One region of the Streptomyces sp. NPDC037288 genome, then DNA from elsewhere that is predicted to be linked to it. Evidence: riboswitches for the same ligand, from Rfam matches in the RefSeq annotation. Region 1 holds a riboswitch; each other region holds the start of a gene.
The links. Region 1 has a riboswitch for cyclic di-AMP ahead of ACZ7GZ_RS16580 (M23 family metallopeptidase). Riboswitches for the same ligand answer to the same signal wherever they lie in the genome.

Region 1 (10,225 bases):
GCGGATCGGGCAGCTGTCCTTCGACGACCTGCACGAGCACGCCGAGGGCGCGGGGCACGCCGAGGGCGCCGGACATCTGCACACCGGCTACGACAGCCTGTCCTTCACCTCCGAGGCCCCTCTGGAACCCCGCCGGCTCATGCGGTTCCTGGACAGCCGGCCCGAGGGGCTCTACCGGATCAAGGGATACGTCGACTTCGGCCCGTACGACCCCCTCAACCGGTACGCCGTGCACGCCGTCGGCCGGTTCCTGCGCTTCTACCCCGAGCCGTGGGGCGCTGCCGGCGACCGCGGTACCCAGCTCGTGCTGATCGGCTCCGGCATCGACCCGGAGGCCCTCGGCCAGGAGCTCAAGGGGTGCCGGAACGACGCCCCACACGCCGACGAACACGGCATGTGGGGCGTCCTGCGCTATGTCCAGGGCTCCGAGGAGGAGCCCGACCCGGAGTCGTACGGGGGCTAGAACACCGGTCCCGCGACCACCGACACCGTCTTCGGCAGCGAGGTGCCCGAGCCGTCCCGGCGCGGGTCCAGCTCCGGCAGCTCCGCCGGGGTGCCGGTCTTCTGCGCCGCGCGGGCGGGAGCCGGTCCCGCCCAGGCCAGCGCCAGGCAGTCCTCGCCCTTCAGGAAACGCTGGCAGCGCACGCCGCCCGTGGCCCGGCCCTTGCGCGGGTACTGGTCGAACGGCGTCAGCTTGGCCGTCGTCTGCACCGAGTCGTCCAGGGTGCCGCGCGAACCCGCCACGGTGAAGACCACCGCGTCGGTCGCGGGGTCGACGGCCGTGAAGGAGATCACCTTCGCGCCCTCGGCGAGCTTGACACCCGCCATACCGCCCGCCGGGCGGCCCTGCGGGCGCACGATGGACGCCTGGAAGCGCAGCAGCTGCGCGTCGTCGGTGATGAAGACCAGGTCCTCCTCGCCGGTGCGCAGCTCCACCGCGCCGACGATCCGGTCGCCCTCCTTCAGCGTGATGACCTCCAACTCCTCCTTGTTGGACGGATAGTCGGGCACCACGCGCTTGACGACGCCCTGCTCGGTGCCGAGCGCGAGGCCCGGCGACGACTCGTCCAGCGTGGTCAGGCAGACCACCGTCTCGTCGTCCTCCAGGGACACGAACTCCGCCAGCGGGGCCCCTCCGGACAGGTTCGGGGCCGTCGCCGTCTCCGGAAGCTGGGGCAGGTCGACCACGTTGATCCGCAGCAGGCGGCCCGCCGAGGTCACCGCGCCGATCTCGCCGCGCGCGGTCGCCGGGACCGCCGAGACGATCACGTCGTGCTTGACGCGCCTGGCGCCCGTCTCCTCCTCGAACGGCTCGCCGGTCGACGTACGGGCCAGCAGACCCGTCGAGGACAGCAGCACCCGGCACGGGTCGTCGGCGACCTGCAGCGGCACCGCGGCCACCGCGGCGCCCGCCGACTCCAGCAGGACCGTGCGCCGGTCGGTGCCGAACTTCTTGGCCACGGCGGCCAGTTCGGCCGAGACCAGCTTGCGCAGCTCCGCGTCGGAGTCCAGGATCCGGGTCAGCTCCGCGATCTCCGCGGTCAGCTTGTCCTTCTCCGCCTCCAGCTCGATGCGGTCGTACTTGGTGAGCCGGCGCAGCGGTGTGTCGAGGATGTACTGCGTCTGCACCTCGCTCAGCGAGAAGCGCTCCATCAGGCGCTCCTTGGCCTGCGCGGAGTTGTCGCTGGACCGGATCAGCCGGATGACCTCGTCGATGTCGACCAGCGCGGTCAGCAGGCCCTCGACCAGGTGCAGCCGGTCGCGGCGCTTGCCGCGGCGGAACTCGCTGCGCCGCCGGACCACGTCGAAGCGGTGGTCGAGGTAGACCTCCAGCAGCTCCTTCAGCCCCAGCGTGAGCGGCTGGCCGTCCACCAGGGCGACGTTGTTGATCCCGAAGGACTCCTCCATCGGGGTCAGCTTGTACAGCTGCTCCAGGATCGCCTCCGGCACGAAGCCGTTCTTGATCTCGATGACCAGGCGCAGGCCGTGTTCGCGGTCGGTGAGGTCCTTGACGTCGGCGATGCCCTGGACCTTCTTCGCGTTGACCAGGTCCTTGATCTTCGCGATGACCTTCTCGGGGCCGACGGTGAAGGGCAGTTCGGTGATGACCAGGCCCTTGCGGCGGGCCGTCACCGTCTCCACCGACACCGTGGCACGGATCTTGAAGGTGCCGCGGCCCGTCGCGTACGCGTCCCGGACGCCCTCCAGACCGACGATCCGGCCGCCGGTGGGCAGGTCCGGGCCCGGGACGTGCTTCATCAGCGCGTCCAGGTCCGCGTTCGGATGGCGGATCAGGTGCCGGGCGGCGGCGATCACCTCGCCCAGGTTGTGCGGCGGCATGTTCGTCGCCATGCCCACGGCGATGCCCGAGGAGCCGTTGACCAGCAGGTTCGGGAAGGCGGCGGGCAGCGCCACCGGCTCCCGCTCCTGGCCGTCGTAGTTGGGTGCGAAGTCGACCGTGTCCTCGTCGATCGACTCGGTCATCAGGCTCGTCGCCTCGGCCTGGCGGCACTCGGTGTACCGCATGGCGGCCGGCGGGTCGTCGTTGCCCAGCGAGCCGAAGTTGCCGTGCCCGTCGACGAGCGGCACGCGCATGGAGAAGGGCTGCGCCATGCGCACCAGGGCGTCGTAGATCGACGCGTCGCCGTGCGGGTGCAGCTTGCCCATGACCTCGCCGACGACACGCGCGCACTTCACGTAGCCGCGGTCGGGGCGCAGGCCCATCTCGTTCATCTGGTACACGATCCGGCGGTGCACCGGCTTGAGGCCGTCACGGGCGTCCGGCAGGGCGCGCGAGTAGATGACCGAGTACGCGTACTCGAGGTAGGAGCCACGCATCTCGTCCACGACGTCGATGTCGAGGATCTTCTCCTCGTACGAATCGTCGGGCGGCGGGGTCTTCGTGCTGCGGCGGGCCATCGCTGCCTGGCTCCTTCTGATCTGTTCGTTCGCCTGCGGGGCGCCTCGTGCCGGTGTCGAGAGGGCGATTGTGCCCAATCCTTCGGGCCTCCGCGCGCTCGCCCTCCCGACACCGACGCGCCCCTCCGGCTCGCTCTTGCTGAAGCGTGGGACGGACCTGACGCCGACCATTGTGGACCGAGGCACTGACAGCCCGTGCCACTACCCGGTCCCGGCGGGCTTCCCGGGCCCACGAGCCGGGTCCGGGGCAGGCTACGTGATCCGCTCTGGGCGTACCTCCCGCGGGAACTTCGCCGAGCCCCCGCACGCTGTGCATACAGTGGCAGGAACGGCAGGAAGACCGCGGTTTCCACAACCGCATCCGCTCGCGAAGGGATGTACATGCCCATGGGTCACACGACCACAGCCGAGGCAGGCTCCGGGGGCCTGACAGCGACCGAGCACCGCCTGGCCAACGGTCTGCGCGTGGTGCTTTCCGAGGACCACCTGACCCCGGTGGCGGCGGTCTGCCTCTGGTACGACGTCGGCTCCCGTCACGAAGTCAAGGGACGCACCGGTCTGGCTCACCTTTTCGAGCACCTGATGTTCCAGGGTTCGGCGCAGGTCAACGGCAACGGCCACTTCGAGCTGGTGCAGGGCGCCGGCGGCTCGCTCAACGGCACCACCAGCTTCGAGCGCACCAACTACTTCGAGACCATGCCCGCGCACCAGCTGGAGCTCGCCCTCTGGCTGGAGGCCGACCGCATGGGCTCGCTGCTCGCCGCCCTGGACGACGAGTCCATGGAGAACCAGCGGGACGTCGTCAAGAACGAGCGCCGCCAGCGCTACGACAACGTCCCCTACGGCACCGCCTTCGAGAAGCTGACCGCCCTGTCGTACCCGGAGGGCCACCCCTACCACCACACGCCGATCGGCTCGATGGCGGACCTGGACGCGGCCACCCTGGAGGACGCCCGCCAGTTCTTCCGCACCTACTACGCGCCGAACAACGCGGTGCTCTCCGTGGTCGGCGACATCGACCCCGAGCAGACGCTCGCCTGGATCGAGAAGTACTTCGGTTCGATCACCGCGCACGACGGCAAGCCCGCGCCGCGTGACGGCTCCCTGCCGGAGGTCATCGGCGAGCAGAAGCGCGAGGTCCTCGTCGAGGAGGTCCCGGCGCGCGCCCTGATGGCCGCCTACCGGCTCCCGCACGACGGCACGCGCGCGTGCGACGCGGCCGACCTCGCCCTGACCGTCCTCGGCGGCGGTGAGTCCTCCCGCCTGTACAACCGGCTGGTGCGCCGCGACCGTACGGCCGTCGCGGCCGGCTTCGGCCTGCTGCGCCTGGCCGGCGCGCCCTCGATGGGCTGGCTGGACGTGAAGACCTCCGGTGACGTCGAGGTGCCGGTCATCGAGGCCGCCATCGACGAGGAGCTGGCCCGGTTCGCCGAGGAGGGCCCCACGCCCGAGGAAATGGAGCGCGCCCAGGCCCAGTTGGAGCGCGAGTGGCTGGACCGGCTCGGCACGGTCGCCGGCCGCGCCGACGAACTGTGCCGGTTCGCGGTCCTGTTCGGCGACCCGCAGCTCGCCCTCACCGCCGTCAAGCGTGTCCTGGAGATCACCCCCAAGGAGGTCCAGGAGGTCGCCAAGGCCCGTCTGCGCCCCGACAACCGCGCGGTCCTGGTCTACGAACCGAAGTCGCCGGAGGAGGTCCCGGACGCCGACGTCCCCGAGGACCCGGAGCAGGAAGCGACCGTAGAGGCCGGTAACGAGAACGAGGAGACGGCCAAGTGACCGAGCTCGCCACCATGGACTTCCACCCCCAGCCGCAGCCCGGCGAGGCCCGTCCCTGGGCGTTCCCGGCGCCCGAGCGCACCGCGCTCGACAACGGCCTGACCGTGCTGCGCTGCCACCGCCCCGGTCAGCAGGTCGTCGCCGTCGAGGTGCTGCTCGACGCCCCCCTGGACGCCGAGCCGGCCGGCCTGGACGGCGTTGCCACGATCATGGCGCGGGCCTTCTCCGAGGGCACCGACAAGCACTCCGCCGAGGAGTTCGCCGCCGAGCTGGAGCGCGCGGGCGCCACGCTCAACGCGCACGCCGACCACCCCGGCGTCCGGCTCAGCCTGGAGGTCCCGGCCTCCCGTCTGGCCAAGGGCCTCGGGCTGATCGCCGACGCCCTGCGCGCGCCCGCCTTCGCCGAGAGCGAGGTCGAGCGGCTGGTCCGCAACCGCCTGGACGAGATCCCGCACGAGCTGGCCAACCCCTCCCGCCGGGCCGCCAAGGAACTCTCCAAGGAGCTGTTCCCGGCGACCTCGCGGATGTCGCGTCCCCGCCAGGGCACGGAGGAGACCGTCGAGAAGATCGACGCCACCGCCGTACGCGCCTTCTACGACCGGTACGTTCGCCCCGCCACGGCCACGGCCGTCGTGGTCGGCGACCTCACCGGCACCGATCTGGACGCGCTGCTCGGTGACACCCTGGGCGCCTGGACCGGCACCCCGGGCGAGCCGCGGCCCGTGCCCCCGGTGAGCGCGGACGACACCGGACGCGTGGTCATCGTGGACCGGCCGGGCGCCGTGCAGACGCAGCTGCTCATCGGCCGCGTCGGCCCCGACCGGCACGACCGCGTGTGGCCCGCCCAGGTGCTCGGCACCTACTGCCTCGGCGGCACCCTCACCTCCCGCCTGGACCGCGTCCTGCGCGAGGAGAAGGGCTACACCTACGGTGTGCGCTCCTTCGGGCAGGTCCTCCGGTCCGCGCCGGACGGCACGGGCGCCTCGATGCTCGCCATCAGCGGCTCCGTGGACACCCCCAACACCGGTCCGGCGCTGGAGGACCTGTGGAAGGTGCTGCGCACCCTCGCGGCGGACGGCCTGACCGACGCCGAGCGGGACGTGGCCGTGCAGAACCTCGTCGGGGTGGCGCCGCTGAAGTACGAGACCGCGGCGGCCGTCGCGAGCACGCTGGCAGACCAGGTCGAGCAGCACCTGCCCGACGACTTCCAGGCGACGCTGTATCAGCAGCTGGCCGCGACGGGCACGGTGGAGGCCACCGCGGCGGTCGTGAACGCCTTCCCGGTGGACCGCCTGGTGACCGTCCTCGTCGGTGACGCCGCCGAGATCAAGGCGCCGGTCGAGGCACTCGGCATCGGCGAAGTGACCGTGGTGGCGGCCGAGTAGGTCACCGCGCGGGCGGCCGAGTAGCGGCACACACGCGTGGGGCCCTGACGACCGACGGGTCGTCAGGGCCCCTTGCGTGCTCCGCTCTCCACCTACCAGATGTCCGGATTGGGGCGGAGGTTGCCCGTCTGCCCTGTGGGATGCGCTACAAAAGCCCGGATCCGTTTGAGATGGGAAAGCAGGCTTCCGTAGCGTCGTCCGGGCTGTTCGTCAGGCAGTGCGCCGCACCCGCGGCACCGGACAGCCATCGCCGAGTCCCCGTACGGCGCGAGCCAGGGGAGCCGGGGACCCACCGTCCCTGGGGTGAATCGGGCGCCCGCGCGTGAGCGAGGGGGTCCGTAGGAGACCTTCCTGCTCCGAACCCGTCAGCTAACCCGGTAGGCGAGAGGGAAGGAAAGGACCAGCCACTTCATGGCGTTCATGTGCGCCACCGGGAAGCACCGCAAGCCCGGCCGGGTCAAGCGCACCACCGCTCAGGCGGCCGGCGTCGCGGCCCTCGCCACCACCGGCGTCATCGGCACGGTCGCGGCGCCCGCGGCGTTCGCCGCCGAGAACACCGCCGAGCAGACCGGCCTCACCCCGGTGGTCAGCGTCGGAGACGACATAGCCGAGCAGATCGACGCGCAGGCCGCCGCCCAGCAGCAGGTCGCCGAGCAGAAGGCGGCCGAGGAGGCCGCGGCCAAGAGGGCCAAGGAGGTCCGCGAGGCCAGGGCGCGCGCCGCCCGCGAGGCCGAGCGCAAGCGTCTGAACGCCTTCGTCGCCCCGATCGCCCACTCCTACGTGTCGACGGCCTACAAGGCCAGCAGCTCCCTGTGGTCCTCCGGCTCGCACACCGGCATCGACTTCCACGCGGCCAGCGGCACGCCCGTCCACGCGGTCGGCGCGGGCACCGTCGTCTCCACCGGCTGGGGCGGCGCGTACGGCAACGAGATCGTGATCCGGATGGCCGACGGCATGTACACCCAGTACGGCCATCTGTCGTCGATCGGCGTCACGGTGGGGCAGCGGGTCACGCCGGGCCAGCAGATCGGTCTGTCCGGCGCGACCGGCAACGTCACCGGTCCGCACCTCCACTTCGAGGCCCGCACGACCCCCGACTACGGTTCGGACGTCGACCCCGTCGCCTACCTCCGCCAGCACGGCGTGGACGTCTGACGCCCCTGGCTCTGCCCGCGCAGCCCCGGCCCGCACCGGCCGGGGCTTTCGCTGTTTTCCGGGACGGACGCCGGACCCGCCGACCAAAAAATATCCATGGATTCCGGCCCGCCGTCGGAATTTCCGAGGTATTGGAATAGAGTCACGGAACACGCGTCCATCGTCGACGTTTCACGGGGATTAAGGCGGAGGTCGGTCATGCGTATTCCGGCGCACTCGGTGTGCACGGCGATCCGGGACGACATCGTCGCCGGTGTCCACGAGCGCGGCGCCCGCCTCACCGAGGAAGTCCTGGCCCGCCGCTACGGCGTCTCGCGCGTCCCCGTCCGCGAGGCCCTGCGCACCCTGGAGGCGGAGGGCTTCGTGGTGACCCGCCGGCACGCGGGCGCGTGCGTGGCCGAGCCGACCGAGCAGGAGGCCGCCGACCTGCTGGAGATGCGCATGCTCCTGGAGCCGCTCGGGGCCGCCCGGGCCGCCCAGCGCCGCACGGAGGCCCACCTCAAGGTGCTGCGCGGTCTGGTCAGGCTCGGTCAGGAGCGGGCCAGGAGGGGGCACAGCGACGATCTGCGCTCACTGGGCGGCTGGTTCCACGAGACGCTCGCCCAGGCCTGCGGCAGCCCCTCGCTGACCGCGATGCTCATCCAGCTGCGGCACAAGATCGCCTGGATGTACGCGGTGGAGGCGCCGCCGAGTCCGGTGGAGTCCTGGGTGGAACACGGCGCCATCGTCGACGCGGTGGCGCGCGGCGACGGCGAGCGCGCGCGGGCGGTCACGGCGCTGCACACCGAGCGTGCGACGGCCGCGCACCGGCTGCGTCGCCCCCGGGCCGCCGAGCGTGTGAGGACTTCGCAACACACCGTAAACATGTCGAGTCTTCGGCATTAACACGGAAGCCGTATACAAAGAAGGGGTATTCGGTGGTCCTGGATTTCCGCTGCCCCTATCCCGTGCGCCCTGAATTCAAGGTCCGGAAAAGGCGGAAGCCGCGCCACCCGGAATGGGTGGCGCGGCTTTCTCGCCTTGCTCAGACGGTCTCGGGCAGCTCTTCCAGGCCCTCGGAGACCAGCTTGGCCAGACGGTCCAGGGCGGCGTCCGCGCCCTCGGCGTCGGAGGCGAGGACGATCTCCTCGCCGCCCTGGGCGCCCAGACCCAGAACAGCCAGCATGGAGGCCGCGTTGACGGGGTTGCCGTCAGCCTTGGCGATCGTCACCGGGACGCCTGCGGCCGTGGCGGCTCGGACGAAGATGGAGGCGGGGCGGGCGTGGAGGCCCTCGGCCCAGCCGACGTTGACGCGGCGCTCAGCCATGTGTTGCTGCCCTTCAGTCTTCAGGGTTGTCTAGACCAGTTTCCCATATCGTGAAGCATGCCCGGAGCGGACCTTCGTCCCGCCCCGCGTGTCGTCGGACCGCGGCCTCGGTCCGACTCCTCGTTCTCCACAGACTGCCCCGCGCCGTTGTCGTACGCGAGCCGTACTCTGGGGCCCATGCAGACCTCGGCGGACCGGCAGGACCGGTACCAGTACCCCGCCCACTGGGAGGCGGACGTGGTGCTGCGCGACGGGGGAACCGCGCGCATCCGGCCCATCACCGTTGATGACGCCGACCGCCTGGTCAGCTTCTACGAGCAGGTCTCGGACGAGTCGAAGTACTACCGCTTCTTCGCGCCGTACCCCAGGCTCTCCGCCAAGGACGTCCACCGCTTCACGCACCACGACTTTGTGGACCGGGTGGGACTCGCGGCCACCGTCGGCGGCGAGTTCATCGCCACCGTACGCTATGACCGCATCGGCGCCGACGGCATGCCCGCCTCCGCCCCCGCCGACGAGGCCGAGGTCGCCTTCCTCGTGCAGGACGCACACCAGGGCCGCGGGGTCGCCTCCGCCCTGCTGGAGCACATCGCCGCCGTCGCCCGCGAGCGCGGCATCCGCCGCTTCGCCGCCGAGGTGCTGCCCGCCAACACCAAGATGATCAAGGTGTTCACGGACGCCGGCTACACCCAGAAGCGCAGCTTCGAGGACGGCGTCGTACGCCTGGAGTTCGATCTCGAACCCACCGACCGCTCCCTGGCCGTGCAGCGCGCGCGGGAACAGCGCGCCGAGGCCCGCTCGGTACGGCGGCTGCTCGTGCCCGGCTCGGTCGCGGTCGTCGGCGTCGGCCGCGCCCCCGGCGGAGTCGGCCGCAGCGTCCTCGGCAACATCAGGGACGCCGGCTACGGCGGCCGGCTGCACGCCGTGAACAAGGCCTTCCTGGAGGACCTCGAGGAGGCCGGCGGGGTGCCGGCGCACCGGTCCGTGCGGGACATCGACGGCCCGGTGGACCTCGCCGTCGTCGCCGTACCGGCCGAGCACGTGCCCGCCGTGGTCGCCGAATGCGGAGAACACGGGGTGCAGGGGCTCGTCGTGCTCTCCGCCGGGTACGCCGAGAGCGGGCCCGAGGGGCGCGAGCGGCAGCGGGCACTCGTGCGGCAGGCGCGCGCGTACGGCATGCGGATCATCGGCCCGAACGCGTTCGGGATCATCAACACCGCACCGGACGTCCGGCTGAACGCCTCCCTGGCCCCGGAGATGCCCCGCCCCGGCCGCATCGGCATGTTCGCCCAGTCCGGCGCCATCGGCATCGCCCTGCTGTCCCGGCTGCACCGGCGCGGGGGAGGGGTCACCGGGGTCACGGGCGTGTCCACCTTCGTGTCCGCCGGCAACCGCGCGGACGTCTCCGGCAACGACGTCCTCCAGTACTGGTACGACGACCCCGAGACCGACGTCGCCCTCATGTACCTGGAGTCGATCGGCAACCCCCGCAAGTTCACACGCCTCGCGCGGCGGACGGCGGCGGCGAAGCCGCTGGTCGTGGTGCAGGGGGTCGGTTCCGCGCCGCAGGGGCACGCGGTACGGGCCACCCGGCTGCCGCACGACACCGTCTCCGCGCTGCTGCGGCAGGCCGGGGTGCTCCGGGTCGACACGATCACCGAGCTGGTCGACGCGGGACTGCTGC
Region 2 (10,225 bases), on a different contig from region 1:
CACCTGTACGAGCCCCCAGTGCCCGTGCGCCGGATCCGGCCCGAGGTCCCCGAGGCGCTGGAGACCCTCGTCCTGCGGCTGCTCGCCAAGGACCCGCAGCACCGGCCGGGCTCCGCGCAGGAGGTGTACGAGGACCTGGCGCTGCTCCTGCCCGCGCGCGGGACGCCCACCGGGGCGCCGTTGGACCCCACGCGCCCCTTCCTGCGCCCGCACGCCCCCTGGCCGGACCGTGCGCGGACCCCCGCGCCCCAGCCCGCCCCCGTGACGCCGGCGCCGCCGGCGGCCGGGAGGCCCGACGTCGCCGCGGCCGTCGACGAGGTCAAGCGCCTGCTGGGGGAGGGGCGCATCACCCAGGCCGTGGACATCCTGGGCGCCATCCTGCCCGCCGCCGCCGAGCAGCACGGCGAGCACTCCCCGGTGGTGCGCACGCTGCGCAAGCAGTACGCGGCGACGCTCATGGACGACGGCCAGTACCGGCGCGCGCTGCCCGAACTGCGCCGGCTCGCCGACGAACGCGCCGCCGAGGCCGGGCAGGCCGACCCGCAGTCCCTGCGCTACCGCTACGAGGCCGCGCAGTGCCTGGAGCAGCTGGGCGAACCGGCGGCGGCGCTCACCGAGTACCGCGCGCTGCTGCCGTACTACGAGAACCAGTACGTCTCCGGCGACCCTCAGCTCGCCCACGAGGTGCGCCGGCGCATCGGCCATCTGCTGCTCGCCCTCGGTGACCGGCCGTCCGCCCACGACACCCTGGCCCGGCTGCTGATGGACGTGGAGCGGCTGCACGGCCCCGGTCACCCGATGGCCCTGGAGATCCGGCGCACCCTGCAGTGGCTCGGACAGGTGCGCGGTTAGCGCGTCCGGCATCACGGACGAGGCGTGCGGCACCGGCTGAGCCGAAGCGGTGGGTGCGGCGGGCGCAGCGGTGCCCCAAGCGCGTGCGAATCGTTGGTCGAATGGGTTGGCCCCGGCCCGCCCACTGCCTACCATCGATCACCGCAAGACTTTGTGCACCGTCGCACAATCTCCTCGGGAGGTTTCCTTGCACCGCCGCCGTCGCACCGCGCTCGTCCTCACCGCCGCGATCGCCGCCGCGGCACCCTTGCTGACCGCCTGCGGAAACGACGCGCACCCGGGCGCGGCGGCCGTCGTCGGAGGGCAGCGGATCTCCGTCGCCCAACTGGAGAGCCGGGTCGACGAGGTCCGCAGGGCACAGCGGGCCGCGGTGCCGGACGAGACCCAGTACCAGCAGGTCCTCGCCTCCACCAGCAGCCTCACCCGGGACACCCTGCACAACATGGTCCTCGACCGGGTGCTGCACCGCGCCGCGCAGGACGCGGGCATCACGGTGACCCGCAAGGAGGTCCAGCGGATGCGCACCGGCCTGGAGGAGCAGGCCGGCGGCGCCAAGGGGCTTCAGACCGCCTGGCTGCAGAAGTACGGCATCGCCCCGGCCCACCTCGACGAGAACCTCCGCCTCCAGCTGGAGGCGCAGAAGCTGGCCGGGAAGCTCGGTACCGACACCAGCCGGCCCGACTTCTGGAAGGCCCTGTCCAAGGCCTCCCGGGAGCTCCGCGTCGACCTGAACCCGCGCTACGGCTCCTGGGACGTGCAGAAGAGCAGCCGCGTGGACGCCAGGACGCCATGGGTGCGGGAGGTCACGACGGCGGGCGACGGGCAGCCGGTGACGGCCTAGCGCGGCCGGGCCGGACGCCGCCGGCCGAGGACGTTCGGGCACCCTGCATCGGTCATACGATCACACGATCGTCCCCGCCCTGTGGATAACCGAATCCGCTCCTGCCCGCCGTGGGTTACGTTCGGACCGTGAACGCTTCCAGCCCCGACCTCGCCGCCCCGGCCGACCCCGGTCGCATCGTCCTGCTCACCACCAGCCACCGTGTCGCCCCCGGCCTGCTGTCCTGGCCCGCCTGGCAGGCCCTGCGTGCCGCCGACGCCGTGCTGTGCGCGGACGGGGCGCATCCGCAGCTGCCGTATCTGCGTGAGGCCGGGACCGCGGTGGAGGAGGCGTCCCCCACCGCGCAGGAGCTGGTCGACGCCTGCGCCGGCGGGCGGACCGTCGTCGTCGTGGCCACCGGCGAGGGAGAGCCCGCGCTCACCGACGGCCTGGCCCGGCTGGCCGGCTCCGGCCGCGTTTCCATGCCGGAGCTGGAGCTGCTGCCGGCCTCCTACGACCTGCCCGGCGCCCGTCTGCTGGACCTCGTGCAGGTCATGGACCGCATCCGCGCCGAATGCCCCTGGTCGTCCCGGCAGACCCACGAGGGCCTGGCCAAGTACGGCCTGGAGGAGGCGTACGAACTGGTCGAGGCGATCGAGGCGGGCGACCGGGAGGAGCTGCGCGAGGAGCTGGGCGACGTCCTGCTCCAGGTCGTCTTCCACTCCCGGATCGCCGAGGAGCACCCGGACGCGCCGTTCTCCGTCGACGACGTGGCCGGCGGCATCGTCGCCAAGCTCGTCCACCGGCACCCGCATGTCTTCGGTGACGAGAAGGCCGAGACGCCGGAGGACGTCAAGGAGCACTGGCTGCGCACCAAGGCCGAGGAGAAGCGGCGCACCTCGGTCACGGAGGGCGTCCCGCTCGGCCAGCCCGGACTGGCCCTCGCCGCCAAGCTCGCCTCCCGCGCCCGCACGGCGGGCCTGGACGTCCGCCTGCCGCGCGGCGAGGGCATCGGCTACGAACTGCTCGCGCTCGCGGTCCGTGCCGAGGCGGACGGCGTGGACCCGGAGGCGGCCCTGCGGGCGGCGGCGCGCGCGTACCGGGACGCGGTCCGGGAGGCGGAGGGAGTCGCGCCGGAAGCGATACGCGCGGAGCGCGGTGGCCACCGGGACGCGGAGGCCCACCCGAGTCCGGATACGGTCGGGGAGTGACCGACCAGCACCACCCCCAGACCGCCCCCGACTCCACCCCGGACTCCGCTCCCACCCTGTTCACCTGGGAGTTCGCCACCGACCCCTACCCGGCTTACGCCTGGCTGCGCGCGCACGCGCCGGTGCACCGGACGCGGTTGCCCAGCGGGGTCGAGGCCTGGCTGGTCACCCGGTACGCCGATGCCCGGCAGGCCCTGGCCGACCAGCGGCTGAGCAAGAACCCCGCGCATCACGACGAGCCCGCGCACGCCAGGGGCAAGACCGGCATCCCGGGCGAGCGCAAGGCCGAGCTGATGACCCATCTGCTGAACATCGACCCGCCGGACCACACCCGGCTGCGCCGCCTGGTCAGCAAGGCGTTCACCCCGCGCCGGGTCGCCGAGTTCGCCCCCCGGGTCCAGGAGCTGACCGACCACCTCATCGACCGGTTCGCCGAGAAGGGCTCCGCCGACCTCATCCACGAGTTCGCCTTCCCGCTGCCCATCTACGCCATCTGCGACCTGCTCGGTGTCCCGCGCGAGGACCAGGACGACTTCCGGGACTGGGCGGGCATGATGATCCGGCACGGCGGAGGGCCGCGGGGCGGAGTCGCCCGGTCCGTCAAGAAGATGCGCGGCTACCTCGCCGAGCTGATCCACAAGAAGCGCGAGGCGCTGCCCGCCGAGCCCGCGCCCGGCGAGGACCTCATCTCCGGCCTCATCCGGGCCTCCGACCACGGCGAGCACCTCACCGAGAACGAGGCCGCGGCGATGGCGTTCATCCTGCTGTTCGCCGGCTTCGAGACGACCGTCAACCTCATCGGCAACGGCACCTACGCCCTGCTCACCCACCCCGAGCAGCGCGCGCGGCTCCAGGACCGCCTGGCCGTGGGGGAACGTGAGTTGCTGGAGACAGGGGTGGAGGAACTCCTGCGCTACGACGGGCCGGTGGAGCTGGCCACCTGGCGGTTCGCCACCGAGCCGCTCACCATCGGCGGCCAGGACATCGCGCCGGGGGACCCGGTGCTCGTCGTGCTCGCGGCGGCCGACCGGGACCCGGAGCGGTTCGCCGACCCGGACGTGCTGGACCTCGCCCGCCGCGACAACCAGCACCTCGGCTACGGCCACGGCATCCACTACTGCCTGGGCGCGCCCCTCGCCCGGCTGGAGGGCCAGACCGCGCTCGCCGCCCTGCTCACCCGGTTGCCGGACCTGCGGCTCGCCGTGGATCCGGACGAGTTGCGCTGGCGCGGCGGGCTCATCATGCGCGGCCTGCGCACCCTGCCCGTGGAGTTCACACCGGCCGCCGGCGCAGCCGGGCGACGGGGAACATGAAGGGCGTTCAACTTTGTGATCTTCACGTGATCTGCGCGGCATTAACTTGTGACAAGTGATCGTCTGCCGATACGTTCACCCATCAGCGTGGCGACGGATTCCAGTGCGCCGCGCCGGTCCTGCTGTCGCACGAAAGGCTTCCGCATGCTCTCCGGGAACGGTCGTCACCGTCGCCCCCGTCAGGCTCCGGCCCTCCTCGTCGCGGCCGGAGTGACCGGCTCCGCCATCGCCATCCCGCTGCTCGGCGCCGCGAGCGCCAACGCGGCCGACGGCACCACCTGGGACAAGGTCGCCGAGTGCGAGAGCGGCGGCTCCTGGAGCGCGGACACCGGGAACGGCTACTACGGCGGCCTGCAGATCTCGCAGGACGACTGGGGCAAGTACGGCGGTACGCAGTACGCCGACAGCGCCGACCAGGCCAGCCGCTCGCAGCAGATAGCCGTCGCCGAGAAGATCCTCGCCGACCAGGGCACCAAGCCGTGGGCCACCTGCGCCCTGCTCTCCGGTCTGACCTCCAACTCCGCTTCGGTCGACGTCGACACCGGCGTCGGCGGCTCCGGCGACACCTCCGGCTCGGGTGACACCTCCGGCTCGGCCGGTCTGCCGGAGTCATCGGCATCCGACCCCGGTTCCGGCTCCCACTCCGACCCGGGCTCCGGCTCCAACTCCGGCTCCGGCTCCAACTCCGCCCCCGGTTCCTCCGCCTCCGGTTCCTCCGGCTCGGATTCCTCCGGTTCTGATGCCCCTGACTCCTCCTCGGGCTCGAGCACCACGCCGGCTCCGCAGCGGAGCCACCACGCCGCAAAGACCCCGGACGCGACCGGCGGCTCCACCGGAACCAGCGCCCCAAAGTCCGACAAGACCGGCAAGTCCGGCTCGACCGGAGGTGGCGGCTCCCAGGACGGGGGCAGCTCGCCGACGGCAACGCCCGGTACCGACGAATCGGACAATTACCAGCAGTCCGCCGGTTCGTGGAGCCTGGTCGACACCGGCACGCTCAGCAGTGGCGGACGTCACCGTGGTGGGAGTGCGGACGAAACGGTGACAAACGGTCAGAACACCCCCTCCTCCGGCCGTCACGCCGGTCGCACGGCGGGTGCCTACACCGTCCGCGAGGGGGACACCCTCGCCTCCATCGCCGACTCCCTGGGCGTCGACGGCGGATGGCACGCGCTCTACGACGGGAACAAGAGCGTCATCGGTGCCGACCCGAACCACATCACCGCCGGTCAGACCCTGGAAATCGGTTCCTAAGAGGGCGAAAACCAGCGGTAGTTGACGCCCCGTTTCGCCGCTGATGTCCGTTTCGGTGAAAGTGTGGGATGAGTCTCAGAAGCCCTGATCGTCTTTGAAATTCCCTCGATCACGTGTCTACGGTCAGGACCGCTCGTCACCACGAGCCCCGGCAGTCGCAACGCCGAATCCTGCCAGCGGTTGCCCGGGAACAGTCGTCGCGTCAAGCGCCGCAGGCAGGAGCGGGGGACCCAAGGTAAGTGCCGGATCCGGCGGTTGACGCCGGCACCGGCTGGGGGTGAAGCCGCGCCTCGCGAGAGCGAGTGCGCGGCCGGGCAACTCAACCGGCCCGAACCCGACAGCTCACCTCGCAGGCGTCGGTGAGGGGATCGATCCATGCTGTTTTCCGGCAAGGGCAAGCACCGTCGTCCGTCCAAGGCCACCCGTGTCATCGCGCTCGCCGGTGTCACCGGCGCAGCCGTCGCCGCCCCGCTGATGGCGGCCGGCAACGCCTCCGCCGCCACCGCCTCCGAGTGGGACGCGGTCGCCCGGTGCGAGTCGGGCGGCAACTGGTCCATCAACACCGGCAACGGCTTCTACGGCGGCCTGCAGTTCACCAACTCCACCTGGGCCGCGTACGGCGGTACCGCCTACGCCGCGCGCGCCGACCTCGCCACCAAGGCGCAGCAGATAACCGTCGCCGAGAAGGTCCTCGCGGGTCAGGGCAAGGGTGCCTGGCCGGTCTGCGGCACGGGCCTGTCGGGCGCCGCGTACAACGGCTCCGCGCCCAGCGCCCCCTCGAACACCACCTCGTCGAAGACCACCGCGCCCAGCACCGCCACGCGCTCCGGCCAGCAGGCCGCCTCCCGCTCCGCCGAGCGCACGGCCCCGGCCAAGAGCAAGACCGTCACCACCCCGACCGGCAAGAAGGTCAAGAAGGGTGACGGCGAGTACAAGGTCGTCACCGGTGACACCCTCAGCTCCATCGCCGTCGAGCACCACGTCCAGGGCGGCTGGCAGAAGCTCTTCCAGCTGAACAAGGACATCGTCGAGGACGCGAACCTCATCTACCCGGGCCAGCAGCTGCACCTGAAGTAAGCGGCAGCGGCACTCAGGCCCGCCCCCGTCCCCACGGGCTCCCCGCCCCGGCGCGTGTTCCCCCGTACGCGCCGGGGCGGGGTCTTTTGCGCGCGCCCCGCGCGCCCGTGCGCGTGCCCATGTGCGTGCCCTCTGCATCCACCCTTTGTTCCGTTCATGAACAATGGGTACCGTCTGCGTGTGCCTCCCCGTCCACGGGGCGGTCGGTCGGTGGCCGATCCCCCGGAGACGGTTAGGCTCTAGTCGCAAGGCACAGCCGTAAGGCAGCAAGCCCCGCACTTCCAGCGTCACATCCAAGAAGGAGATGCTCGTGCCGTCCATCGACGTCGTCGTAGCCCGGGAAATCCTGGACTCCCGAGGCAACCCCACGGTCGAGGTCGAGGTCGGCCTCGACGACGGCAGCACGGGTCGTGCCGCCGTCCCGTCCGGCGCCTCGACCGGCGCCTTCGAGGCCATCGAGCTGCGCGACGGTGACCCCAACCGTTACCAGGGCAAGGGCGTCGAGAAGGCCGTCCTCGCCGTCATCGAGCAGATCGGCCCGGAGCTGGTCGGCTACGACGCCACCGAGCAGCGCCTGATCGACCAGGCCATGTTCGACCTGGACGCCACCGACAACAAGGGCTCCCTCGGCGCCAACGCCATCCTCGGCGTCTCCCTCGCCGTCGCCCACGCCGCCTCCGAGGCCTCCGACCTCCCCCTCTTCCGCTACCTGGGCGGCCCGAACGCGCACCTGCTGCCGGTGCCGATGATGAACATCCTCAACGGCGGCTCGCACGCGGACTCCAACGTGGACATCCAGGAGTTCATGATCGCCCCGATCGGCGCGGAGTCCTTCTCCGAGGCCCTGCGCTGGGGCACCGAGGTCTACCACACCCTGAAGAAGGTCCTGAAGGGCAAGGGCCTGTCCACCGGCCTCGGCGACGAGGGCGGCTTCGCCCCGAACCTGGGCTCCAACCGCGAGGCCCTCGACCTCATCCTCGAGGCCGTCAAGGAGGCCGGCTACGTCCCCGGCCAGCAGATCGCCCTCGCCCTCGACGTGGCCGCCTCCGAGTTCTACAAGGACGGCAAGTACCTCTTCGAGGGCAAGGAGCGCTCCGCCGCCGAGATGACGGAGTACTACGAGGAGCTCGTCGCGGCCTACCCGCTCGTCTCCATCGAGGACCCGCTGTTCGAGGACGACTGGGCCGGCTGGAAGGTCATCACCGACCGTCTGGGTGACAAGGTCCAGCTGGTGGGTGACGACCTGTTCGTCACCAACCCCGAGCGGCTGGCCCGTGGCATCGAGGAGGGCACCGCCAACGCCCTCCTCGTCAAGGTCAACCAGATCGGCTCGCTGACCGAGACCCTGGACGCCGTCGAGCTGGCCCAGCGCAACGGCTTCAAGTGCATGATGTCCCACCGCTCCGGCGAGACCGAGGACGTCACCATCGCCGACCTGGCCGTCGCCACCAACTGCGGCCAGATCAAGACCGGCGCCCCGGCCCGCTCCGAGCGTGTCGCCAAGTACAACCAGCTGCTGCGCATCGAGGAGATCCTCGACGACGCCGCCGTGTACGCGGGCCGCAGCGCCTTCCCGCGCTTCCGCGGCCACATCGACGTCTCCAAGGGCTGACGCAACCCGGGCTAAGTATTAGCCAGTCATACGTACGTCCCCGGACCCGGTCCCGTACCGTGTCCGGGGACGTACGCACGTGTGACGCGCAAGGCAAGGGGAGGCGGAGAGCCACATGGCCGTGAAGGACCGCGACCGTTTCTCCACCGCGACCAGGCTGCGGCTGCTCGGCGAGCAGACGGCGGCCCGGGTCTACCGCTCCCAGACCAAGCGGCAGGCCCGCCGCTCCCGGCTCACCGGCCGGGCGGCGCTGCTCGCGCTGGTGCTGTGCTCGATGATCGTCGCGCTCGCCTACCCGATGCGGCAGTACGTCTCCCAGCGCGCGGAGATCGCCGACCTCCAGCGCCAGCAGGAGCAGGCCCGCAAGCGGGTCGAGCAGCTGCGCGACCTCAAGGCACGCTGGCAGGACGACTCCTACGCCGAGCAGCAGATCCGGCGCCGGCTGCACTATGTGAAGCCCGGCGAAACCGGGTACGTGGTCGTCGACCCGGGCGCGGCCCAGCAGTCCCGCACCGACCTCCGGGCCGCCCACCGGCCCTGGTACGCGAACGTCTGGGACGGGGTCGACAAGTCCGACGCCTCCGACCAGTGAGCAGTAACGCCGGCCTTTGGCCGTAACCGACAGAAAGCTTCGAAGAGCAGTCATGGAAACGCCCCCGCCGCCCACTTTGCGCACCGAGCCCACCGACGCGGACGTCGAGGCCTTCAAGCAGCAGCTCGGCCGCCCGCCGAGGGGCCTGCGGGCCATCGCGCACCGCTGCCCGTGCGGCCAGCCGGACGTCGTGGAGACCGCGCCGCGGCTGCCCGACGGCACGCCCTTCCCGACGCTGTACTACCTCACGTGTCCCAAGGCGTCCTCCGCCATCGGCACGCTGGAGGCGAACGGCGTGATGAAGGAGATGACCGAGCGGCTGCAGACGGACCCCGAGCTGGCCGCCGCCTACCGGGCCGCGCACGAGGACTACATCCGGCGCCGTGACGAGATCGAGGAGCTGAAGGGCTTCCCGAGCGCGGGCGGCATGCCGGACCGGGTCAAGTGCCTGCACGTCCTGGTGGCCCACTCGCTGGCCGCGGGCCCCGGCGTGAACCCGCTCGGCGACGAGGCGCTCGCCATGCTGCCGCAGTGGTGGAGCAAGGGTGCCTGTGTGACCCTCGAACACCCCGAGGACGAGGGGGACGAGAAGTGACCCGCGTCGCCGCCGTCGACTGCGGTACGAACTCCATCCGTCTGCTGGTCGCCGACGTCCATCCCGGGACCGGTGAACTCGTCGACCTCGACCGCCGGATGACGATCGTGCGGCTCGGCCAGGGCGTCGACCGCACCGGCCGGCTGGCCCCGGAGGCGCTGGAGCGCACGTTCGCGGCCTGCCGTGAGTACGCGGCCGTGATCAAGGAGCACGGCGCCGAGCGCCTGCGCTTCGTGGCCACCTCCGCCTCCCGCGACGCCGAGAACCGGGACGACTTCGTACGCGGCGTGCTGGACATCCTCGGAGTCGAGCCGGAGGTCATCACCGGCGACCAGGAGGCCGAGTTCTCCTTCACCGGCGCGACCAAGGAGCTGGCGGGGCGCAAGGACCTGACCAGGCCCTACCTCGTCGTGGACATCGGCGGCGGCTCCACCGAGTTCGTCGTCGGCGACGACCACGTCCGGGCGGCGCGGTCGGTGGACGTCGGCTGCGTGCGCATGACGGAACGTCACCTGGTGCGGGGCGGCAAGGTCTCCGACCCGCCCACCGAGGAGCAGATCGCCGCCATACGGGCCGACATCGAGGCCGCCCTGGACCTCGCGGAGCAGACGGTCCCGCTGCGCGAGGCGCACACCCTGGTGGGCCTGGCCGGCTCGGTCACCACCGTCTCCGCGATCGCCCAGGAGCTGCCCGAGTACGACTCCGCGCGCATCCACCACTCCCGGATCTCCCGCGACCGCGTCCGCGGGATCACCGAGTGGCTGCTTGGCTCCACGCACGCCGAGCGCGCCGCGATCCCGTCCATGCACCCGGGCCGGGTCGACGTCATCGGCGCGGGCGCCCTGGTCCTGCTCGCGATCATGGAGCGGATCGGCGCCGAGGAGGTCGTCGTCAGCGAG
Region 3 (10,225 bases), on a different contig from region 1:
CATGTGCCGGGCAGCCGCACGGTCGTGGGGTCGAACCGGATGAACCTCGCCTCCCCGTCCGGCCGGAAGACGACCATCCCCTTGAGGGTGAAGTCCCAACGCAACCGCTTCCGGCCGCCGTTCAGGAGCACCTCCCAGCGTGGCCGCTCGGGGCGTGCGGGCGGCGGGTAGGCCGGCAGGTCGGGCAGTGGCGGCCACGCCCCCGTTCCGGGCGCCCCCGGTTCGGTGCGTGACCGCCGCTCGTACTCCGCGGCGACGGCCTCGCGGAAGCGGTCGTAGGTCGGGGCGTCGCAGTAGGCCAGCAGAAACAGCCGCGTGGGCGGCACGAGGCGCACCGCCTCGGTGAACTCCCACACCGTGCCCGGGCCCGGACCTGCCGACAGCAGCACGGCGTGCGCACCGGCGATCAGCCTGCTCACCGTGGACTGCCAGTCGTGCAGGGGCAGGTAGCCGCGGGCCGCTCCGGGCAGCGGGAGTTCCTCGCCGGGCCGGCCGATCGCGATGACACGGCCGAACCGCCTGAAGCGGCGGACCAGGGACTCCTCATGCGTCAGACCCGAGATGAAGAAGAAGGTCTGCAGGTTTGCGCCGCCGCCCTGGATGTCGTCGGGCAGCGAGCTCATGACCTCGTCGTTGGAGAACGGGCGCAAGTACAGGAGGTAGTGGGTGCCGGGCAGGCGCTCGAAGGAGTCGACGACGTCGGTGAGGTGCTGCTTGCCGCGCACCACCGCGAGGCGACCCGTCATGAAGACCGCCACGCCGGCGAAGAACGCCACCGCCGCTCCCAGCAGGCGCAACCACCAGCGGGCGTGGGGAAGGGAAGCCCACTGGACGCTTCCCAGGTTCTTCCTGAAGACCGTGAACCCCAGGAGGCCCGACGCCGCACCCACGATGCGCAGGGTCCACCCGCCGCAGACCAGCACGCGTCCTGTGGCCGCCCGTTGCACACCGCGCGGGGACGGCTTCTTCTCCAGCTGGAAGTGCCGGCTCCTGCTCATACGTACGGCCCCACGTGCGCCCCCCGTGTCGCTTGCGTCAGCCGTGGACGCTTCGGAAGATACGCCAACCCGGGCCCGCGCACAGGGCAGTTGGGCCCGCACGCACAACCTTCACACGGAACGCGAACAGGCCGTGACCTCCACGGTCGACGGCCTGCCCACGTTCAAGAAGGGGTTACCAGCAGAGCTTGCTAATCGTGTGCTCGTCGCACACGTGGCCGTCGGCAGCCGAAGCGGTAGCGGCGGGGATCGCAAGAGCCGCCAGGAGCGCGGCGATGAAGAGGGCGGAGATGTGTCGCATGGCGAACGGTCCTTTCTGGGTCCTCCGGCAAGACAGGTGTCTTGGGGGTGAGCCCAGGCTTGCTCAGACCCGCACACTCCGCATGTCGAACGAACACGGTCAGTGACCACAGGGGCGCCCGGACCGGCTGCGGCCGGCCCGGGCGCCGTACGTCATGTGGTGTCGAACGACGACGACCCCTGCGGCTTGGAGTTCCGCCGACTGTGCGCGGCGTGCCGGGGCTTGGACACCTTGGACGAGACCTGCCCGACGATCTCCCAGAAACACACCAGTGCGGTGATGGGCGGAATTCCGAAGATGATCAGTGAAAGCGGTGAATGTGATGAATGGCTGACGCACAGGGCGACGGCCATGGCGGAGGCGCCCAGCAGCACACCCCAGGATCTGCGCGCACTCCGACTCTGCACGGTGGCCCGCAGAATGGACAGGGCCGCCACGAGCCACGGTCCGTACACCGTCAGCGGCCACCACCGGGCCAGTCTCATCGGCAGTACGGAAGAAGCGGTGGCACGGAGCTGGGTATAAGAATAAGAAAACGACCAGCCCAACATGCAGATTGCGCACACCGAGATCGTCGCGATCAAGAGGGTGACGTGAGCGCTGCGACTGTTCTCGGGTGAGCGGGATTCCGTGCGGATCCGCCGCCGGTTCCGCCTGTGGCTGGACCGTTCGTGCGGCGGGCTCGGCTCGGGATTCGCGGCGGATGCGGCGGACAGCATCTGGGCCAGCTCTTCGACCGGGTCCCACTCTATCTCGATCGTACTGAACTCGGAGTCGATGAAGACGTCTTCGTCCTGAATCCTGTCCATCAGGTAAGTCCTATAGCCCCACCATCGCCTGCAGATACTCGGTTTCCAGCTGGGTGATTCTCCTCAGGAACTCATCGAGTAGATCCGAACATCCGTCAAAACGTCCCTCCCCTTCGTCGTGTTCCGCCTGAAGTGTGAGCGCCGAGCGAAGATTCCCGGCGGCGATCCTCTCAGTCAGTGTCACGACCGCCTAACGAGCTCCTCGGGTGGCGGGGGTGTGCGGCATTCGGGTGTTTCCGTGGCCCGAAAGCAGTATCCGGCGGGTCCGATGACAGCAATTGGCGAAAATGCGAGTAACTGGGGAACTGCATTCGGTGAATAGAGAGGGAGCGGATCCGGCCACCGACGGTCCTGCCGCCACGACCGGCCACCTCGGGCCTCGGTGCGTCCGTCAGGGTGAATCGGCCGTGTCGCGACGGCCGGGACGGTGGCGGACGGCACGGTGCGCGGCTCGGCGTGGGCGCGCGGTGCGACCCGGCGCCCGCTTCCGGAGCGCCGACCCGCCCGCCCGCCGCGCGGTCTGGCCGAAACCGATCGCCGGGCAGCCGCGGCTGGCCGGCGTGGCCGGGCCCTTCAACCTGTGGAGTGCGCGGCCGTCATCGCCGCGTCGCCGTGAGGACCTCCGGTGGCACATGGTCGGGGCCTCGGCGTGGACGTGGCGGACGAGGGCGAAGTGGTTCGGGTAGTCGGCCCCCCCCGGCGGCCCCCCGGCCCGCCCCGCATCAGCCCGCGTTTCAGCCCGCGGTCAGTCCCGTCAGCTCGGCCAGGGGGAGGGTGTGGCGGGTCTGGAGGACCTTCGCGCGCAGATAGCGGACGTTGTGGGCCGTGGTGAAGACGCCGGTCGGCACCCGGTCCCGTACGACGACGCCCAGCGCGCGCAGCTGCTCGGCCTTGTCGGGGTTGTTGGACAGCAGGTCCAGCTCGTCGATGCCGAGGGCGGCGAGCATCTGCGCGGCGGCGGTGTAGTCGCGGGCGTCCTCCGGCAGGCCGAGCGCGGCGTTCGCCTCGTAGGTGTCGAGGCCCTGGTCCTGGAGGGCGTACGCGTCGAGCTTGTTGTAGAGGCCGATGCCGCGGCCCTCCTGGCGGAGGTAGAGCAGGACACCGCCGGTGGTGGCGATGCGCTCGACCGCCTCGCGCAGCTGGGGTCCGCAGTCGCAGCGGGCCGAGCCGAAGACGTCGCCGGTCAGGCACTCGGAGTGCAGGCGCACCAGCGGGACCGGGCCGGGGTCGCCGAGGACGACGGCGACATGCTCCTGGCCGTCGGCCAGGCCGTGGAAGGTGACGAGTTCGGCGTCGACGCCGTAGCCGTCGTGGAAGCGCAGCGGTACCCGGACGCGGGCGCGCGGGGTGGCGGCGGTGGTGTCGGGCATGCGGATCCCTCCGGGGAAGGTGCTTCAGATTTGAAGCAGCGGTACGCGGGGACCCTACCCCATGCTTAAAACTTAAAGCAATCACTTTCCGTGTGCCGGGCGGGACTCAGGGGGTGCGGCCCGGGGTCGAGGAGGAGCAGGACGACCGGCGCCGCCAGGGCACGTCCTCCGCCCCGGGCGCGCTGTCGTCCCCCTGCAGTCCGCTCGCGATCCCGGTGCAGATCTCCTCCAGCTGCCCCACCTGTTCCGGCGTGAGCCGGTCGAACAGGGTGGTGCGCACGGTCTCGACGTGCCCGGGCGCCGTACGCTCCAGCACGGCCATCCCCTCGTCCGTCAGCACGGCGATGCTGCTGCGCTTGTCCCAGCGGCAGTCCTCCCGGCGCACCAGCCCGTCCCGTTCGAGACGGGTCACCGCATAGGTCAGCCGGCTGCGCGTGATCTTCAGCGTCTCGGCGAGATCGGTCATGCGCAGCCGCCGCTCGGGCGCCTCGGAGAGGTTGGCCAGCACGGAGTAGAACAGATGCGGCATGCGGGCCGTCTGCTGGAGGTTCCGGTCGATCGCGTCGTCCAGCAGCCGGGCGGCGGCCAGGTAGGCGCGCCAGGCGCGCTGCTCCTCGGGAGTGAGCCAGCGGGTCGTCATGCCGCCAGTGTAAGTTTGTTTCAAACTTGAACCAAGTCTGACTTTTCAGGGAGAGCGCGCCGATGTCGTACCCCTATGTGCTGCTGTCCGCCGCCGTCTCCCTCGACGGCTACCTGGACGACACCGGCCCCGAACGGCTCCTGCTGTCCAGCCCGGCCGACTTCGACCGGGTCGACGCCGTCCGGGCCTCCGTCGACGCCATCCTGGTCGGCGCCGGGACGATCCGCGCCGACAACCCACGGCTGCTGGTCAACTCCGCCGAGCGCCGCGCGGCCCGCGTGGCCGAGGGCAGGCCGGAGTACCCGCTGAAGGTGACCGTCACCGCCACCGGCGACCTCGACCCCGGCGCCCACTTCTGGCACACCGGCGGCGGCAAGCTCGTCTACACGACCGACAAGGGCGCCGAACAGGCCGCACGCCTCCTCGGCGGCACCGCCGACATCGTCCCGCTCGGCCCCGACCTCGACTGGCGGGCCCTGCTGGGCCACCTGCACGGCGTGCGCGGCGTACGGCGCCTGATGGTCGAGGGCGGCGGCACGATCCACACCCAACTGCTCCAGCAGGGCCTGGCCGACGAGCTCCAACTGGTCCTCGCGCCGCTGTTCGTCGGCGACCCGGCCGCCCCCCGCCTGTTCGGGCCGGGCGCCTACCAGGCCGGCCGGCTGCGCCTCGCCGAAACCCGCCGCATGGAGGACGTGGTCCTCATGCGCTACGAGCCCACGGCCCCCGGCGCCGGCCCGGTCCCCACCGCCGCCGACCGCCACTGGCTGCGCACCGCCTGCGACCTGGCCGCGCTGTGCCCGCCCTCGGAGACGGCGTTCAGCGTCGGCGCGGTGGTGGTCGCCGCCGACGGTACCGAGCTGGCCCGGGGGCATTCCCGGGAGGGCGGCGACCCCGTGGTGCACGCGGAGGAGGCGGCCCTGGCGAAGATCGATCCGGCGGATCCGCGGTTGGCCGCCGCCACGGTGTATTCCAGCCTGGAGCCCTGCGCCCGGCGTGCCTCGCGGCCGGCGCCGTGTGCCGAGCTGATCCTGCGGGCGGGGGTGCGGCGGGTGGTCACGGCCTGGCAGGAGCCGGACACGTTTGTCTCCGCGGCCGACGGGACGGGGGTCCTGGTCGGCGGAGGTGCACAGGTGGTCGTACTGCCGGAGCTGGAGGGACTCGCCAAGGCGCCGAACATGCATCTGCTGGGACGCTGAAAACACCCAGGGCCGGAATCCACTGGATTCCGGCCCTGGGCCTTCAGTAGCGGGGACAGGATTTGAACCTGCGACCTCTGGGTTATGAGCCCAGCGAGCTACCGAGCTGCTCCACCCCGCGTCGTTGTGACTCCAGAGTACCCCATCCGCAGGGCGGCGCGCACACCGCTTTCCCGCGGGCCGCCCCGACGGGGAGATCGTCTGTACCGAGAGTGATCGGACGACCGCCCTCCGCATAACATCTGAGTCACCATCAAAAACCCCGAGACTCCTGAACGCCGGCCAAGTCGCCCGTTTTGGAGGGCTCCTGACCGGTAAGTCCAGGCCGGAAAACGTTAATGATCAAGTCGAACGGCTTGGAAAGTGACCAGCAGGTCTATTAACGTTCGATAACGCAGCGCGGTCGTCCCAGCCGTCACAAGAGACGGCTCCGTGCGCACGCGCCGAATCCCGCAAGGGAACCGGGGAACCACCACCTTGGGGTGAATCACGCGGATGCCGTGACCGGTATACGCGCGTAGGAGACCTTCCTGCTCCGAACCCGTCAGCTAACCCGGTAGGCGGAGGAAGGAAAGGAGTACGCCCGAGTGGCGTCCAACCACCCTGCCCCAGAAGCCCCGTTCATGCCCGAGCCGGCCGAGCCCGAGACCTTCGGCTACGGCTCCTACCGCGCCGAAGAGGGCCCCTGGGAGGAGTGGAACCCCACCGAGGACTCCCTGACCCCGGTCCGCGGCCGGCACCGCGTCGCCAAGCAGCGCGGCGGCTTCGCGCGCAGCTCCACCGTCCTCGGCGTCGGCGTGCTCGCCGCGGTCGGCGCCGGCGGCATGGCCAGCGCCAACACCGGCAAGCCGCCGGTCTCCATATCCCTGCCGGACCTGGACTCCGTCGGCCACCTCTTCGGCGACGACTCCTCCGACGCGCACCACACCGACACCACCGCGCTCAGCAACGTCGGCGTGACCTCGGCCGACAGCAAGGACTCCGACGCGGGCGAGGCCCTGCGCAACCGGATCATGGCCCAGGCCGAGCAGCAGCAGAACAAGGCCGACAGCAAGGCCACCGCCGCCGCGCTCGCCGCGGCCGAGAAGCAGACCGCCGCCGCCGCGGCCAAGGCGGAGAAGGACGCCGCCGCCAAGGCCACCGCCGCCAAGGAGAAGGCGGAGGCCGACGCCGAGAAGGCGGCCGAGGCCAAGCGGCTGGCCGAGCTGGCCAAGCAGTACCAGCTGCCCGTCGTCTCGTACACGATCACCGGCACCTTCGGCCAGCCCGGCGCCATGTGGTCCTCCGGCTACCACACCGGCCTCGACTTCGCCGCCCCCACCGGCACCCTCATCAAGGCCATCCACGGGGGCACGATCACCCAGGCCGGCTGGGCCGGAGCCTACGGCTACCGCACGGTCCTCACCCTCGACGACGGCACCGAGCTGTGGTTCTGCCACCAGTCCTCGATCAACGTCAAGGTCGGCCAGAAGGTCTCGACCGGCGAGGTCATCGGCCGCATCGGCGCCACCGGCAACGTCACCGGCCCGCACCTGCACCTCGAGGTCCACCCCGACGGCCAGGCCGCCGGCATCGACCCGGCGCCCTGGCTGCGGGACAAGGGCCTCAACCCCTGAGCGTGTCAGCCATGAGAAACATGTGAAATCGGCGCCGGCGGTGGAATGCGATCATCCACCGCCGGTGTTGACGTCGAGCATGACTTCTCTGCGCACACTCGGTTCCTCCGGCCTCGAGGTCTTCCCGCTCTCCCTGGGCGGCAACGTCTTCGGCTGGACCGCCGACGAGGAGACCTCCTTCGCCGTCCTCGACGCCTACACGGCCGCCGGCGGCAACTTCATCGACACCGCCGACTCCTACTCCGCCTGGATCGAGGGCAACAAGGGCGGTGAGTCCGAGACGATCATCGGCAAGTGGGTCAAGGCCCGCGGCAACCGCGCCGACGTCGTCATCGCCACCAAGGTCAGCCAGCACCCCGAGTACCAGGGCCTGTCCGCGACCAACATCAGGGCCGCCGCCGACGCCTCCCTGCGCCGCCTGGACACCGACTACATCGACCTCTACTACACCCACTTCGACAAGCCCGAGGTGCCGGTCGAGGAGATCATCGGCGCGCTGGACGAGCTGGTGAAGGCGGGCAAGGTCCGGCACATCGCCGCCTCCAACATCAGCCCCGAGCGGCTGCAGGCCTCCCTGGACTTCTCCGACCGCGAGGGCCTGGCCCGCTACGTCGCCCTCCAGCCGCACTACAACCTCGTCTCCCGCGAGACCTACGAGGGCCCGCTGCAGGACCTGGCCGCCCGCGAGGGCCTGTCCGCCGTGCCGTACTTCTCCCTCGCCTCGGGCTTCCTGACCGGCAAGTACCGCCCCGGCGCCAAGGTCGACAGCGCCCGCGCGGACCGGGCCGAGCGGTACGCGGAATCCGAGCGCGGCCGACGGGTCCTGGCGGCCCTGGACGAGATCGCCGCCGCGCACGAGGTCCCCGTCGCCACGGTCGCCCTCGCCTGGCTGGCCGCCCAGCCGACGATCACCGCCCCGATCGCCTCGGCCCGCACGGTGGCCCAGCTCCCGGCGCTGACGGGGGTGGCGGACCTGAAGCTGACGGACACCGAACTGGCGAAGCTGACGGAGGCGTCGGCATAACTTCCCGGGCCAGCGGCGGCTGACCTTCTCCCGCCGCTGTCTATGACCGGTACGGGTTGTACGCGGGATACGGCGCCTTGTACGCGGGATACGGCGCCGCCGGATACCCGTACCCCGGCCAATACGCCGTAGGCATCCGCGCGGGAGCAGTCGCCCCGGCCGCATACTCCAGAGCCGGCCGAGCCACATCCCTCCGCTTCCACAGTTCGTCCAGCAGCTCCCGCTCCCGTACGACGAACTCGGCCCCGCCCTTCCCCTTGCGCCCCCGGTGCCGCAGAGACGCCAGCGACGTCGCGTACGCCTCGTACTGCGCCACGGCGCGCGCCGCGGGTCGCCCGGCGTGGTGGCGGGCGTAGTCACGGGCCGCCCGCCGCGCCCGCATCGACCCGAGCGCGCACGGCTCGGCGGGCCCCAGCCAGCCGGCCAGCACATACGCCGGCAGTTCCGTCCGCACGGTCCGCAGCTGCCGCTGCCGCGTCCAGATCGCGAGCCAGGTCAGCAGCCCGAAGACGGGCACCATGAATCCGCCGTAGACGGCGAAGAACCCGAACTCGCCGAAGGTGGAGGAGCCGTTCCAGAAGGCGTGCATGCTCATCGCGAGCAGCAGACCGCAGAGCGGCAGCAGCACCCGCCGGGCACGCTGCCGCTCGGCGGAGAGCGCGGCGACGCCGAAGCCGATGCCGGTCAGGACGGTGAACAGGGGGTGCGCGAACGGGGACATCACGATGCGCACGAAGAAGGTGGCGGCGGTGACGGAGGCGATGCCGCGGCCGCCGCTGAGCTGGTCGGTCCCGAAGGCCGTACCCAGGTAGAGGATGTTCTCGGTGAACGCGAACCCGGTGGCGGTGGTCCCGGCCACCACCACCCCGTCCACGATCCCGGTGAAGTCACGTCTGCGGAAGAGGAAGACGAGCAGGACGGCGGCGGCCTTGGCGGACTCCTCCACGACGGGCGCTATCACGGTGGCGCCCAGGGTGTCGGCACCGGCCGGATCGGCGGTCGCGGTGGCTATCCACTTGGTCGCGAAGCTGTTGGCGACGATGGCTATCAGCGCCGCCGCGCACGCTCCCCAGGCGAAGGCGAAGACCAGGTTCCGCCAGGGGCCCGGCTCAACCCGGTCCAGCCACCGGAAGGCGGCTATGAGCCACGGCACGGGCAGCACGGCCAGTCCGAGCCCGACGAGGAACCCCTCCGTACCGGTCTGTCTGCGCACCAGCGCGAGAATGACCAGCCCGGACAGTGCCAGCAGTGTGATCAGTGTCCCGTATCTCACCCACCTGTGCTGCCACCAGCGCGGATGGTGAAGCACAAGGCCCTCGGGGCCCGGGGGATACGTCGGAAACGGAGGACTGGTGGCCACGGCATCGACCCTAACGGTGGCGGGGCGAGGGGCTGGAGCGTTTACCGGCCCCGATGCGGTACGCGCTATCGGTCCTGGCTGTGCGGTACGCGGCGGAAGAGCAGATCGTTCACGACATGTCCCTTGTCCAGTCCCTGCCCCTCGAAACGGGTCAGCGGCCGGGACGCGGGGCGCGCCGCGAAACCGCCGTCCGCCTGCGTGTTCTCGAAGTCGGGGTGCGCGGTGAGCACCTCGAGCATCTGCTCGGCGTACGGCTCCCAGTCGGTCGCGCAGTGCACGATCGCGCCGGGCTTCAGCCGGGTCGCGGCGAGCGTCAGGAACTCGGGCTGGATGAGCCGCCGCTTGTGATGCCGCTTCTTGGGCCAGGGGTCCGGGAAGTACACCCGCAGCCCGTCGAGCGAGTCGGGGGCGAGCATCTCCCTGAGCAGGATGATCGCGTCACCGTTCGCCACCCGGACGTTGGAGAGGCCGTTCCGGTCGGCGAGAGCCAGCAGATTGCCCTGCCCGGGGGTGTGCACGTCGACGGCGAGGATGCCGGTGTCCGGGTCGGCGGCGGCCATCTGTGCGGTGGCCTCGCCCATCCCGAACCCGATCTCCAGCACGACCGGCCTGTCGTTCCCGAACAGCTCGCCGAGGTCGATGACCCGCTGCCCGTCGATGTCGAGCCCCCACTTGGGCCACAGCCGCTGCAGCGCGTCCGCCTGCCCGGCGGTCACCCGGCTGCGCCGCGGCTGGAAACTCCGGATCCGCCGCTCGAAGTGCGACCCGGCGGGATCGGCCTTGGGCCCGTCCGGGAACCGCGGCTCCCCCTTGGTCCGGGTATGCCGGACGGAGACGCCGGGGGTGTGCGGAGTCGGCGAGGGGGCTTCGGGGAGGTTCAGCGAGTCAGACACAGTGCTTCCGATTTT

Region 2: it holds a riboswitch for cyclic di-AMP, as region 1 does, so the genes downstream of both, ACZ7GZ_RS17615 (transglycosylase family protein) here and ACZ7GZ_RS16580 (M23 family metallopeptidase) in region 1, are expected to answer to the same signal.
Region 3: it holds a riboswitch for cyclic di-AMP, as region 1 does, so the genes downstream of both, ACZ7GZ_RS38065 (M23 family metallopeptidase) here and ACZ7GZ_RS16580 (M23 family metallopeptidase) in region 1, are expected to answer to the same signal.

The regions. Positions count from the first base shown of each region.
Region 1 is NZ_JBVJVY010000012.1:35,663-45,887, reverse strand. It holds gene ACZ7GZ_RS16600 (CobW family GTP-binding protein) at 1-463, shown strand, start outside; gene ACZ7GZ_RS16595 (DNA gyrase/topoisomerase IV subunit A) at 460-2,919, opposite strand; gene ACZ7GZ_RS16590 (M16 family metallopeptidase) at 3,301-4,695, shown strand; gene ACZ7GZ_RS16585 (M16 family metallopeptidase) at 4,692-6,080, shown strand; cyclic di-AMP (ydaO/yuaA leader) riboswitch at 6,319-6,479, shown strand; gene ACZ7GZ_RS16580 (M23 family metallopeptidase) at 6,492-7,235, shown strand; gene ACZ7GZ_RS16575 (GntR family transcriptional regulator) at 7,434-8,120, shown strand; gene ACZ7GZ_RS16570 (HPr family phosphocarrier protein) at 8,260-8,541, opposite strand; gene ACZ7GZ_RS16565 (bifunctional acetate--CoA ligase family protein/GNAT family N-acetyltransferase) at 8,719-10,225, shown strand, end outside.
Region 2 is NZ_JBVJVY010000013.1:87,585-97,809, forward strand. It holds gene ACZ7GZ_RS17590 (protein kinase domain-containing protein) at 1-852, shown strand, start outside; gene ACZ7GZ_RS17595 (SurA N-terminal domain-containing protein) at 1,040-1,693, shown strand; gene ACZ7GZ_RS17600 (nucleoside triphosphate pyrophosphohydrolase) at 1,822-2,883, shown strand; gene ACZ7GZ_RS17605 (cytochrome P450 family protein) at 2,880-4,196, shown strand; gene ACZ7GZ_RS17610 (transglycosylase family protein) at 4,341-5,450, shown strand; cyclic di-AMP (ydaO/yuaA leader) riboswitch at 5,648-5,821, shown strand; gene ACZ7GZ_RS17615 (transglycosylase family protein) at 5,826-6,527, shown strand; gene eno (phosphopyruvate hydratase) at 6,832-8,139, shown strand; gene ACZ7GZ_RS17625 (FtsB family cell division protein) at 8,255-8,731, shown strand; gene ACZ7GZ_RS17630 (DUF501 domain-containing protein) at 8,784-9,326, shown strand; gene ACZ7GZ_RS17635 (Ppx/GppA phosphatase family protein) at 9,323-10,225, shown strand, end outside.
Region 3 is NZ_JBVJVY010000061.1:1,105-11,329, forward strand. It holds gene ACZ7GZ_RS38025 (hypothetical protein) at 1-998, opposite strand, end outside; gene ACZ7GZ_RS38030 (hypothetical protein) at 1,174-1,299, opposite strand; gene ACZ7GZ_RS38035 (DUF2637 domain-containing protein) at 1,452-2,108, opposite strand; gene ACZ7GZ_RS38040 (hypothetical protein) at 2,119-2,292, opposite strand; gene ACZ7GZ_RS38045 (GTP cyclohydrolase II) at 2,843-3,478, opposite strand; gene ACZ7GZ_RS38050 (MarR family winged helix-turn-helix transcriptional regulator) at 3,585-4,118, opposite strand; gene ACZ7GZ_RS38055 (dihydrofolate reductase family protein) at 4,181-5,317, shown strand; tRNA gene ACZ7GZ_RS38060 (tRNA-Met) at 5,365-5,438, opposite strand; cyclic di-AMP (ydaO/yuaA leader) riboswitch at 5,749-5,895, shown strand; gene ACZ7GZ_RS38065 (M23 family metallopeptidase) at 5,905-6,933, shown strand; gene ACZ7GZ_RS38070 (aldo/keto reductase) at 7,013-7,957, shown strand; gene ACZ7GZ_RS38075 (PrsW family intramembrane metalloprotease) at 7,998-9,317, opposite strand; gene trmB (tRNA (guanosine(46)-N7)-methyltransferase TrmB) at 9,383-10,210, opposite strand; gene lhgO (L-2-hydroxyglutarate oxidase) at 10,224-10,225, opposite strand, start outside.